DNA from 3 places in the Streptomyces sp. NPDC022910 genome. Region 1 is predicted to be linked to each of the others. Evidence: riboswitches for the same ligand, from Rfam matches in the RefSeq annotation. Region 1 holds a riboswitch; each other region holds the start of a gene.
The links. A riboswitch is a leader RNA that binds a small molecule or an ion and turns the genes downstream of it on or off. The one in region 1 is predicted to bind cyclic di-AMP.

Region 1 (3,267 bases):
CGGCATGTTGCGAAGTTCTCACACTGTCCACCCGGTCTCCCACACCGGGAAAGCGCAGCCGGTGCGCGGACGTCGCGCGCTCGGTGTGCAGCGCCGTGATCGCCCGCGCCCGCTCGCTGTCCCCGCGCGCGACGGCGTCCACGATGCCGCCGTGCTCCGCCCAGGACTCCACGGGGCTGGCCGGCGCCTCGACCGCGTACATCCAGGCGATCTTGTGCCGGAGTTGGGCGAGCGTGGAGGTCAGCGCGGGGCTCCCGCAGGCCTGCGCGAGCGTCTCGTGGAACCACCCGCCCAGGGAGCGCAGATCGTCGCTGTTGCCCCTCCTGGCCCGCTCCTGGCCCAGTCTGACCAGGCCGCGCAGCACCTTGAGGTGGGCCTCGGTGCGGCGCTGCGCGGCCCGTGCGGCACCCAGCGGCTCCAGCAGCATCCGCATCTCCAGCAGGTCGGCGGCCTCCTGCTCGGTGGGCTCCGCCACGCACGCGCCCGCGTGCCTGCGGGTGATGACGAAGCCCTCGGCCTCCAGCGTGCGCAGCGCCTCGCGCACGGGGACACGGGAGACGCCGTACCGGCGCGCGAGCAGTTCCTCGGTGAGCCGGCCGCCGCGCTCGTAGACACCCGCGACGATGTCATCACGAATCGCCGTGCATACCGAGTGCGCCGGAATACGCATGTCCGACCTCCGCCTTAATCCCCGTGAAACGTCGTCGAGTGACACGTGTTCAACCGACTCTATTGCAGCGGGCCGGAATTTCCGACGGCGGGCCTGAATCCATGGATATTTTTTGGACAGACGGCAGTTCGAAACGACGACGGCCCCGGCTCATGAGCCGGGGCCGTCACGTTCGCGCGGAACCGTGGAAGGCAGGTGTCAGACGTTCACACCGTGTGACCGGAGGTATGCCAGGGGATCGATGTCCGAGCCGTACTCCGGGGACGTACGAGCCTCGAAGTGCAGGTGCGGCCCGGTGACATTGCCCGTGGCCCCGGAGAGGGCTATCTGCAGGCCCGGGGTGACCCTCTGGCCCACGGAGACGCCGATGGACGACAGGTGGCCGTACTGCGTGTAGGTGCCGTCGTTCATCTTGATGACGATCTGGTTGCCGTACGCGCCGCCCCAGCCCGTCTCGACGACCGTGCCGGAGCCGACCGCGTGCACGGGCGTACCGCTGGCGGCGTGGAAGTCGATGCCGGTATGGCTGCCGGAGGACCACAGGGAGCCGCCGCTCTTGTAGCCGGTGGAGACGTAGGAGTTGAAGATCGGCGCCACGAACGCGTTCAGGCGTCGGCGCTCGGCCTCCCGGGCGGCCCGGGCCTTGGCCTCGCGCTCCTTCGCGGCCTTCTCCGCGGCCCGCTTGCGCGCGGCCTCCTCGGCCTTCTTCTGCTCGGCGGCCTGCCTCTGAGCGGCGGCCTGGGCATCGATCTTCTGGGCGACCGAGTCGCCCAGGGAGACGGCCCGCATCAGTCCTGTCTGCTCGACGGAGTTGCCGGCGGCGAGCGCCGGGGCGGCCAGGGCACCGATGACGCCGGTGGTGGTGAGCGCCGCGACGCCCACGGCGTTCGTGGTCGTGCGCTTCACGCGGCCGGGACGACGGTGCTTCCCGTTGGCGCAGGTGAACGCCATGAAATGGCTGGTCCTTTCCTTCCCTCTCGCCTACCGGGTTAGCTGACGGGTTCGGAGCAGGAAGGTCTCCTACGGGCTCGCGCCCGATTCACCCCAGGGACTTGGGCCCGCCGACCGCGAAGGCGGCGACAGGAGGGTGGGTCCCCGGCTCCCCTGGCTCGCGCCGTACGGGGACTCGGCGATGACTGTCCGGTGCCGCGGATGCGGCGCACTGCCTGACGGCAGCCCGGAAGACGCTAAGAGGGCCACCTTTCCAACACCAAACCGATCAGAGCGTTTGTAGCGCATCCCACAGGGCAGAGAGGCAGCCTCTATGGCAATACGGACAAACCGCCAAGAAGGCAGAGGCCCTGGTGACAGAAAAGTCACCAGGGCCTCGCGAGGTCACTGCTCGACGCGCGTATGCCCTTCAACGGGGCCACGCCCACCCGGGGGGTCTGCCCCGCGCGCGTGCGGCGTCGCTCTACTCGGCCGCCACGACGCTCACTTCACCGATACCGAGCGCCTTGACGTGCTCCTCGATCTGCGCGGCGTCGCCCACCAGGACGGTCACCAGACGGTCCACCGGGAACGCGTTCACGACGGCAGCCGTGGCTTCCACCGTGCCCGTGGCGGCCAGTTCCTGATAGAGCGTCGCCTGGTAGTCGTCGGGAAGGTGCTGCTCGACCTGGTCGGCGAACGTGCTCGCGACGGCCGCAGCGGTCTCGAACTTCAGCGGTGCCACGCCCACCAGGTTCTGCACCGCGACGTCGCGCTCGGCATCCGTGAGGCCCTCGGCGGCGAGGGTGCGCAGCACCTTCCAGAGGTCGTCGAGCGCCGGGCCGGTGTTCGGCGTGTCGACGGAGCCGCTGATGGCGAGCATCGCGGCGCCCGTGCCGTCGGGCGCGGAGCGCAGCACCTGGCCGAACGCCCGCACCCCGTAGGTGTAGCCCTTCTCCTCACGCAGGACCCGGTCCAGGCGGGAGGTGAGGGTACCGCCGAGGCAGTACGTGCCGAGCACCTGGGCGGGCCACACGCGGTCGTGCCGGTCGGCGCCGACCCGGCCGATCAGCAGCTGCGTCTGGACCGCGCCCGGGCGGTGCACGATGATCACGCGGCCGGTGTCGTCGGCGGTCACCGGGGGCACGGGACGCGGCTTGGCAGGCGCGCCCGTCCAGGCGCCGAGGGTCTCCCCGAGGAGTGCGTCGAGGTCGAGCCCGGTGAGGTCGCCGACCACGACGGCGGTGGCCGTCGAGGGGCGCACATGCCGCTCGTAGAAGGCGCGGACGGCGGCGGAGTCGATGTTCGCGACCGTCTCCTCGGTGCCCTGGCGCGGGCGCGACATGCGCGAGGACGCCGGGAAGAGCTCCTTGGAGAGCTCCTTGGCGGCGCGGCGAGCCGGATTGGCGGTCTCGTGCGGGATCTCGTCCAGTCGGTTGCGTACCAGGCGCTCGACCTCGCTGTCCGCGAACGCCGGCGACCTCAGGGCGTCGGCGAGCAACCCGAGCGCCTTCGAGAGGCGGGAGGCGGGCACTTCGAGGGAGAGACGGACGCCGGGGTGGTCGGCGTGCGAGTCGAGGGTGGCGCCGCAGCGCTCCAGCTCGGCGGCGAACTCCTCGGCGGAGTGCTTGTCGGTGCCCTCGGAGAAGGCGCGCGCCATGATCGTG
Region 2 (3,267 bases), on a different contig from region 1:
ATCTCGGCGGCGGAGCGCTCCTTGCCCTCGAACAGGTACTTGCCGTCCTTGTAGAACTCGGACGCGGCGACGTCGAGCGCGAGGGCGATCTGCTCGCCGGGGACGTACCCGGCCTGCTTGACGGCCTCGAGGATGAGGTCGAGGGCCTCGCGGTTGGAGCCGAGGTTCGGGGCGAAGCCGCCCTCGTCACCGAGGCCGGTGGACAGGCCCTTGCTCTTCAGCACCTTCTTGAGCGTGTGGTAGACCTCGGTGCCCCAGCGCAGGGCCTCGGAGAAGGACTCCGCACCGATCGGAGCGATCATGAACTCCTGGATGTCCACGTTGGAGTCGGCGTGCGAGCCGCCGTTCAGGATGTTCATCATCGGCACCGGCAGCAGGTGCGCGTTGGGGCCGCCCAGGTAGCGGAAGAGCGGCAGGTCGGACGCCTCGGAGGCGGCGTGGGCGACGGCGAGGGAGACGCCGAGGATGGCGTTGGCGCCGAGCGAGCCCTTGTTGTCGGTGGCGTCCAGGTCGAACATCGCCTGGTCGATCAGGCGCTGCTCGGTGGCGTCGTAGCCGACGAGCTCCGGGCCGATCTGCTCGATCACGGCCAGGACGGCCTTCTCGACGCCCTTGCCCTGGTAGCGGTTGGGGTCACCGTCGCGGAGCTCGATGGCCTCGAAGGCGCCGGTGGAGGCGCCGGACGGAACGGCGGCACGACCCGTGCTGCCGTCGTCGAGGCCGACCTCGACCTCGACCGTGGGGTTGCCTCGGGAGTCCAGGATTTCCCGGGCTACGACGACGTCGATGGACGGCACGAGCATCTCCTTCTTGGATGTGACGCTGAGAGTGCGGGGCACTTGTGACTAGAGCCTAACCGTCCCGGGCCATCGGCCAGCCGACCGACCGTCCCGTGGACAGGGTGACGGTACACATTGTTCCAGCGCGGAACAAAGGGGGAGGGGAAGGCCTGGTGAAAATCGCGCGGCGCGCAAGCAAAAAGCCCCGCTCCGGTGCGTACGGGGGAACACGCACCGGAGCGGGGAGCCCGTGGGGACGGGGGGCGGTCCTCACGTGACCTCCGCGATGAAGGCCATGTATATGGGGACCCTGTGGCCCGGCTACCAGCCGCCTGTCACTTGAGGTGCAGCTGCTGGCCGGGGTAGATGAGGTCGGCGTCCTTGACGATGTCCTTGTTCAGCTCGAACAGCTTCTTCCAGCCGCCCTGGACGTGGTGCTTCTCGGCGATCGAGCTGAGGGTGTCGCCCTTGACCACCTTGTACTCGCCGTCGCCCTTCTTGACCTTCTGGCCGGTCGGGGTGGTGACGGTCTTCTGCGCAGCCGGACGCTCGGCCGAACGGGAGGCCTGCTGCGTGGCCGCCCGAGGGGCGGTCTTGGTGGCGCTGGAAGCGGTGCCGGCGGCGGCGCCGTTGTACGGGGCGCCGGACAGACCCTTGCCGCAGACCGGCCAGGCACCCTTGCCCTGGCCCGCGAGGACCTTCTCGGCTATGGCGATCTGCTGGGCCTTGCCGGCCAGGTCGGCACGCGGGGCGTAGGCGGTGCCACCGTAGGCGGCCCAGGTGGAGTTGGTGAACTGCAGACCACCGTAGAAGCCGTTGCCGGTGTTGATGGACCAGTTGCCACCGGACTCGCACTGGGCGACGGCGTCCCACTCGGAAGCGGTGGCGGCGGAGGCGGTGCCGGCCGCCATAAGCGGGGCGGCGACGGCGGCGCCGGTGACACCGGCGAGCGCGATGGCGCGGACGGCCTTGGACGGGCGGCGGTGCTTGCCCTTGCCGGAACACAGCATGGTTCGTTCCCCTCACCGACGCCTGCGAGGTGAGCTGTCGGGTTCGGGCCGGTTGAGTTGCCCGGCCGCGCACCACTGGATGCGCGGCTCCACCCCCAGCCGCCCCCGGTCAACTCCCGGGCGCGGCACTTACCTTGGGTCCCCCGCTCCTGCCTACGGCGCTTGACGCGACGACTGTTCCCACGCGGCCGCTGGCAGGATTCGGCGTTGCGACCGGGGGGCCCGCTGTGGCGAGCGGTCACGACCGTAAGCAGTCGATCCGCCGAATTCCAAAGACGATCAGGGCCAATGAGACCCATCTCTCACTCTCGCCAATCCAGACATTCGGCGCGAAGTAGGGCGTGAAGTCCCCTTCGAACGGAGGGTAGTTCAGGGCTGCTCCGCCACCGGCTCGACCTCGAGCGCAAGGCTCTGACCGGGGAGGATGAGATCGGGGTCGGCACCGACCGTCTTCTTGTTCGCGTCATACAGGGCGGTCCATCCACCCGTGAGGTCAAGAGAGTCGGCGATGGCCGACAGGCTGTCCCCGGGACGGACGGTGTACGAGCCGTCGGCGGCGTCGCGTGCGGCGTCGGAGCCCCGCGAGGCGTGCCGGCCGGCCGAGTCGCCCGTGCGGCCGTCTGCGGCACCCTCGTCGGCGCTGTCGCCGCGGTGGCGGCCGGCGCCGGAGGTCTCGTTCGCGTCGTCACCCGAAGAGGCGCCGTTCCGCCCGGACTTGTCCGACTCGTCACTCTTCGCCGTAGCAGCGGGCGAGTCGCTGGACCCCCGGGAACCGCTCGCGCCCGCCTCACTCTCGGCCGAGTCGGCGGTCGCTCCTGAGGAGGGGGATGAAGAGGAAGACGCGGATGAAGAAGGCGACGACGTTACCGAAGTGGATGAACCGGATGAGTCGGACAGACCGGAGTCCACGCCGGAGCCGGAAGCGGAACCGCCGCCGGACAAGTCACCCGCGAGGCCCGTGTCGACATGCGCGGAGGCGGAGTCCTCGCTCAGGCCTGAAACCAGAGCGCAGGCGGACCAGACGGAGACACCCCGGTCGGCGAGGATCTTCTCGGCGACGGCGATCTGCTGGGAGCGGCTCGCCTGATCGGCGCTGGGGGCGTAGTCGAGGCCGCCGTACTTCTCCCAGTCCCGCTGCGTCAACTGGAGCCCGCCGTAGCGACCGTTGCCGGTGTCCGCACTCCAGGAGCCGCCGCTCTCGCACTCCGCGACCTGGTCCCACGTGGTGCCGCCGGCCGCACTCGCGCCCGTGGCACCGAGGAGCGGGATCGCGATCGCTGACCCGGTCACCCCTGCCGCGACGAGGAGAGCCGGAGCCTGACGGGGGCGACGGTGACGACCGTTCCCGGAGAGCATGCGGTTGCCTTTCACACGACAGCGGTGACCGACGCGGCGACTGTGGCGTACCGCCGCGTTGCTGCGTGAACGTATCGGCAGTCGATCGCTTGTCACAAGTTAATGCAGCGCAGATCACGTGA
Region 3 (3,267 bases), on a different contig from region 1:
GCGCCCGATCCACGGGACCAGGTGCTCGCGCGCCCAGTGGATGTCGTCGCGCCGCACCTCCAGCGTGCCGCGCGGCGGCAGCGGCGGCCACGGCTGGTCCGGGTCGGCCGGTACCTCGATGCCGAGCACCTGGCCCGCCCTCAGGGCGACCCGGGTGTGGCCCTCGGGCGAGAGGTGGAGACGGTCACCGTCCCAGGCGCGCCGGTCCTGCACGGTCTTCAGCGACCACAGATCGAGGACCGGGCAGCCGTACCGGTCGGCGATCGCCCGGACGTGCCCGTTGTAGGTGGCGATCTTCCCGCGCAGATGCTTGAGGACAGGGACGCCACGGGTGTCGAAGCCGGTCGTCACCAGCACGGTGCCGACGACGGAGGTGAGGTCGGCGACGGCCCGCTCGAAGCGCTCGGCGACCTCGTCGGGGTCGGTGCCCGGCCGGATGATGTCGTTGCCGCCCGCGCAGAACGAGACCATGTCCGGCGCGAGTTCGATGGCCTTCGGAAGCTGGTCCGCGACGATCTGGTCCAGCAGTTTGCCGCGCACGGCAAGGTTCGTGTACTTGAAGTCGCCTTCGGGACGCCGGTCGGCGAGGAGCACCGCGAACCGGTCGGCCCAGCCGACGAACTGCCCGTCGGGGCCGGGGTCGCCGACGCCCTCGGTGAAGCTGTCCCCCACCGCTACGTACGACCCGATCACTGATCTGTTGTCATTCTTCGAATCGTCTGCCACGTCGGCCCATGATTCACCTTGGGATGTGAGCTACGCGACCGTAGGAAAGGGTTGACGGACGGTGAGATAAACCACTCGCCGAATGCGATCCGATCCGGAATAACCCTCCGATCAGGGGTGTTCGGGTGAGCCACCGGACGTGGGGCCGGCGCGGCGGAACGGCAACGCCGGAGGCCGGACCCCCGGGAACGGGGGTCCGGCCTCCCGAAGGCGGCGGGCGGCCGACGGCGTCAGCCGACACTCAGGCCGTGGGAGCGCAGGTAGGCGACCGGGTCCACGTCGGAGCCGTAGTCCGGGGTCGTGCGGATCTCGAAGTGCAGGTGCGGTCCGGTGACGTTGCCGGTCGCGCCGGACAAGCCTATCTGCTGACCCGGGGTCACGGCCTGGCCCCCGGCGACGGAGATCTGCGACAGGTGGGCGTACTGCGCGTAGTAGCCGTCGGCGAGCTTGATGACGACCTGGTTGCCGTACGCACCGCTCCAGCCGGCCGAGACGACCGTCCCCGCGGCGATGGCCTTGAGGCTGGTGCCGGTCGGGGCGATGAAGTCCACGCCGGTGTGGTATCCGCTGGACCACATGCTGCCCGCGGCGTGGTAGCCGGTGCCGATGGCGGCGGCCGCGACCGGCAGGGTGTAGCCGGTCGCGGTGGTGGTGGGCTTGGTTGCCGTCGTGGTGCTGGGCGCGGAGGCTTCGGACTCGGTGGCGGACGGGTCGGTCGTCTGCGACGCGGCGCGGTCACCGCGGAGTGCCAGCTTCAGACCCGGGTGGATCAGCGACGGGTCGGAGCCGACCACGGAGCGGTTGTCCTCGTAGAGCTTCTGCCATCCGCCGCTGACGTGCTGCTCGTCAGCGATCTTCGCGAGCCAGTCGTCGGCCTGCACCGTGTAGATCCTGGCGCCGTTCGCCCGGGCGCCGCTCTTTTCGGCGGCGACCGGAACGGAGGTGGCGGCCTTCTCGGCAGCGGATGCCGTCGGGGTGGCGGCATGGGCGCCGTTCGCCCCCATCAACGGCAGCGCGAGCGTGGCGCCGCCGGTTCCGGCGACGGCGATGGAACGGGTGAAACGCCGGGACTTGGGACGGCGGTGCTTACCCTTCGCGGGCATGGCGAATTCCTCTCCTGCGCCTGCGAGGTGAGCTGTCGGGTGCGGACTGGAGATGTCCGGCCGCGATTGCGCGCGGCTTTACCCCTAGCCGTTCCGGAGACCGGAACAGGCGACGTACCTGTGGGTCCCCCGCTCCTGCCGGGCACGGGTGAGTATGCGGGCCCCGGGCGGCGGCAGGATTAGGCGTTCCACCCGGATCGAGGGGGAACGTAAGCGACCGGGACACGCGGCCACAACCGGCCGGTTCCCGGCGCTCGGATTTCTCTTGATCCTTGGGGGAATTCCCCGTCACCCTCCGTCGATACGGGATTGCGAGCCGCTCTCAATCCCCCTGAAAAGCGCCCGAATTACGTGAACATGGCGACAACCGTACGTCACGGTTATGACCCTGCTCACGTGCTGTAATTTCAGGAGCCCTCATTCCAGAGCGAGTTGGAATGAAGGCTCCAATTCGGGCAGAACACTCAGATGCGACGCAGCCGGATAACCGTCGCATCGAAGTCGCCGTGCAGGCTGGTCGGCAGCCCGTGATGCAACAGCACGGCACCCCGGTGCACTTCGCCCGTTTCACGGCATTCATACGTCGCCGCCGGGTCGAGGCCGCGCAGCCGCAGCGGGGCGACCGGCTCGCCGTAGTGCTGCGCCTGGAGCCACGCGAGGACGACCGTCTCGTCACCGTGAACATACTGGACAGCGCTCAACCCGCCCCTCGGCGGCCGCAGTCGGTAGAGGTCGCCGCGCTGGACGACGGGGCGGATCTCCTTGTAGAGACCGACCCAGTCGCCGGCCTCCGCCAACTCCTCGTCGGTCCACGTCGTGAGGTCTCCCCCGACGCCCAGCACCCCCGCCATGGAACTCACGAACCGGAAGCGCAGCGAGCTGACTCGCCCGTTCAGCTGGGTGTTCGGGCTGTCCGTGACCCAGGCGGCCATGACCCGGGCCGGATGGATCTGACTGAAACCGTGCTGGATGGCGAGCCGGTCGAGCGGATCGGTGTTGTCTGAAGTCCACACCTCGTCCGTACGGCTCATGACACCGAGGTCGACCCGCCCGCCACCACCCGAGCAGGACTCGAAGGCGACTTTGGGGTGCGCGGCCCGCAGGCGGTCCAACAAGGCGTACAGGGCCCGCACATGGTCCACCCAGAGCCGCTGCGGGTACGGGTCCCCGGGCCAGCCGGCGTCGGTGAAGCAGCGGTTGAAGTCCCACTTCACATAGTCGATCGGGGCGCTGGAGAGGAGCCCGTCCAGCCGCTCCCACAGATACTCCTGGACGTCCTCGCGGGCGAGGTTCAGCACGAGTTGATTGCGGAATTCCGTCCGCTTTCGCCCACTCTGGTACTGCACCCAGTCAGGGTGAGCGCGGTAGAGGTCGCTGTCGGGGTTGACCATCTCGGGTTCGACCCAGATGCCGAACTGCATGCCGAGGCCGTGCACGA

Region 2: it holds a riboswitch for cyclic di-AMP, as region 1 does, so the genes downstream of both, ACZ3TS_RS13940 (transglycosylase family protein) here and ACZ3TS_RS12770 (M23 family metallopeptidase) in region 1, are expected to answer to the same signal.
Region 3: it holds a riboswitch for cyclic di-AMP, as region 1 does, so the genes downstream of both, ACZ3TS_RS27090 (M23 family metallopeptidase) here and ACZ3TS_RS12770 (M23 family metallopeptidase) in region 1, are expected to answer to the same signal.

The regions. Positions count from the first base shown of each region.
Region 1 is NZ_JBVHHL010000010.1:100,648-103,914, forward strand. It holds gene ACZ3TS_RS12765 (GntR family transcriptional regulator) at 1-670, opposite strand, end outside; gene ACZ3TS_RS12770 (M23 family metallopeptidase) at 869-1,621, opposite strand; cyclic di-AMP (ydaO/yuaA leader) riboswitch at 1,634-1,812, opposite strand; gene ACZ3TS_RS12775 (M16 family metallopeptidase) at 2,085-3,267, opposite strand, start outside.
Region 2 is NZ_JBVHHL010000011.1:145,649-148,915, reverse strand. It holds gene eno (phosphopyruvate hydratase) at 1-803, opposite strand, end outside; gene ACZ3TS_RS13940 (transglycosylase family protein) at 1,115-1,789, opposite strand; cyclic di-AMP (ydaO/yuaA leader) riboswitch at 1,794-1,960, opposite strand; gene ACZ3TS_RS13935 (LysM peptidoglycan-binding domain-containing protein) at 2,159-3,145, opposite strand.
Region 3 is NZ_JBVHHL010000032.1:71,162-74,428, forward strand. It holds gene ACZ3TS_RS27085 (SGNH/GDSL hydrolase family protein) at 1-693, opposite strand, end outside; gene ACZ3TS_RS27090 (M23 family metallopeptidase) at 957-1,829, opposite strand; cyclic di-AMP (ydaO/yuaA leader) riboswitch at 1,834-1,990, opposite strand; gene ACZ3TS_RS27095 (alpha-galactosidase) at 2,294-3,267, opposite strand, start outside.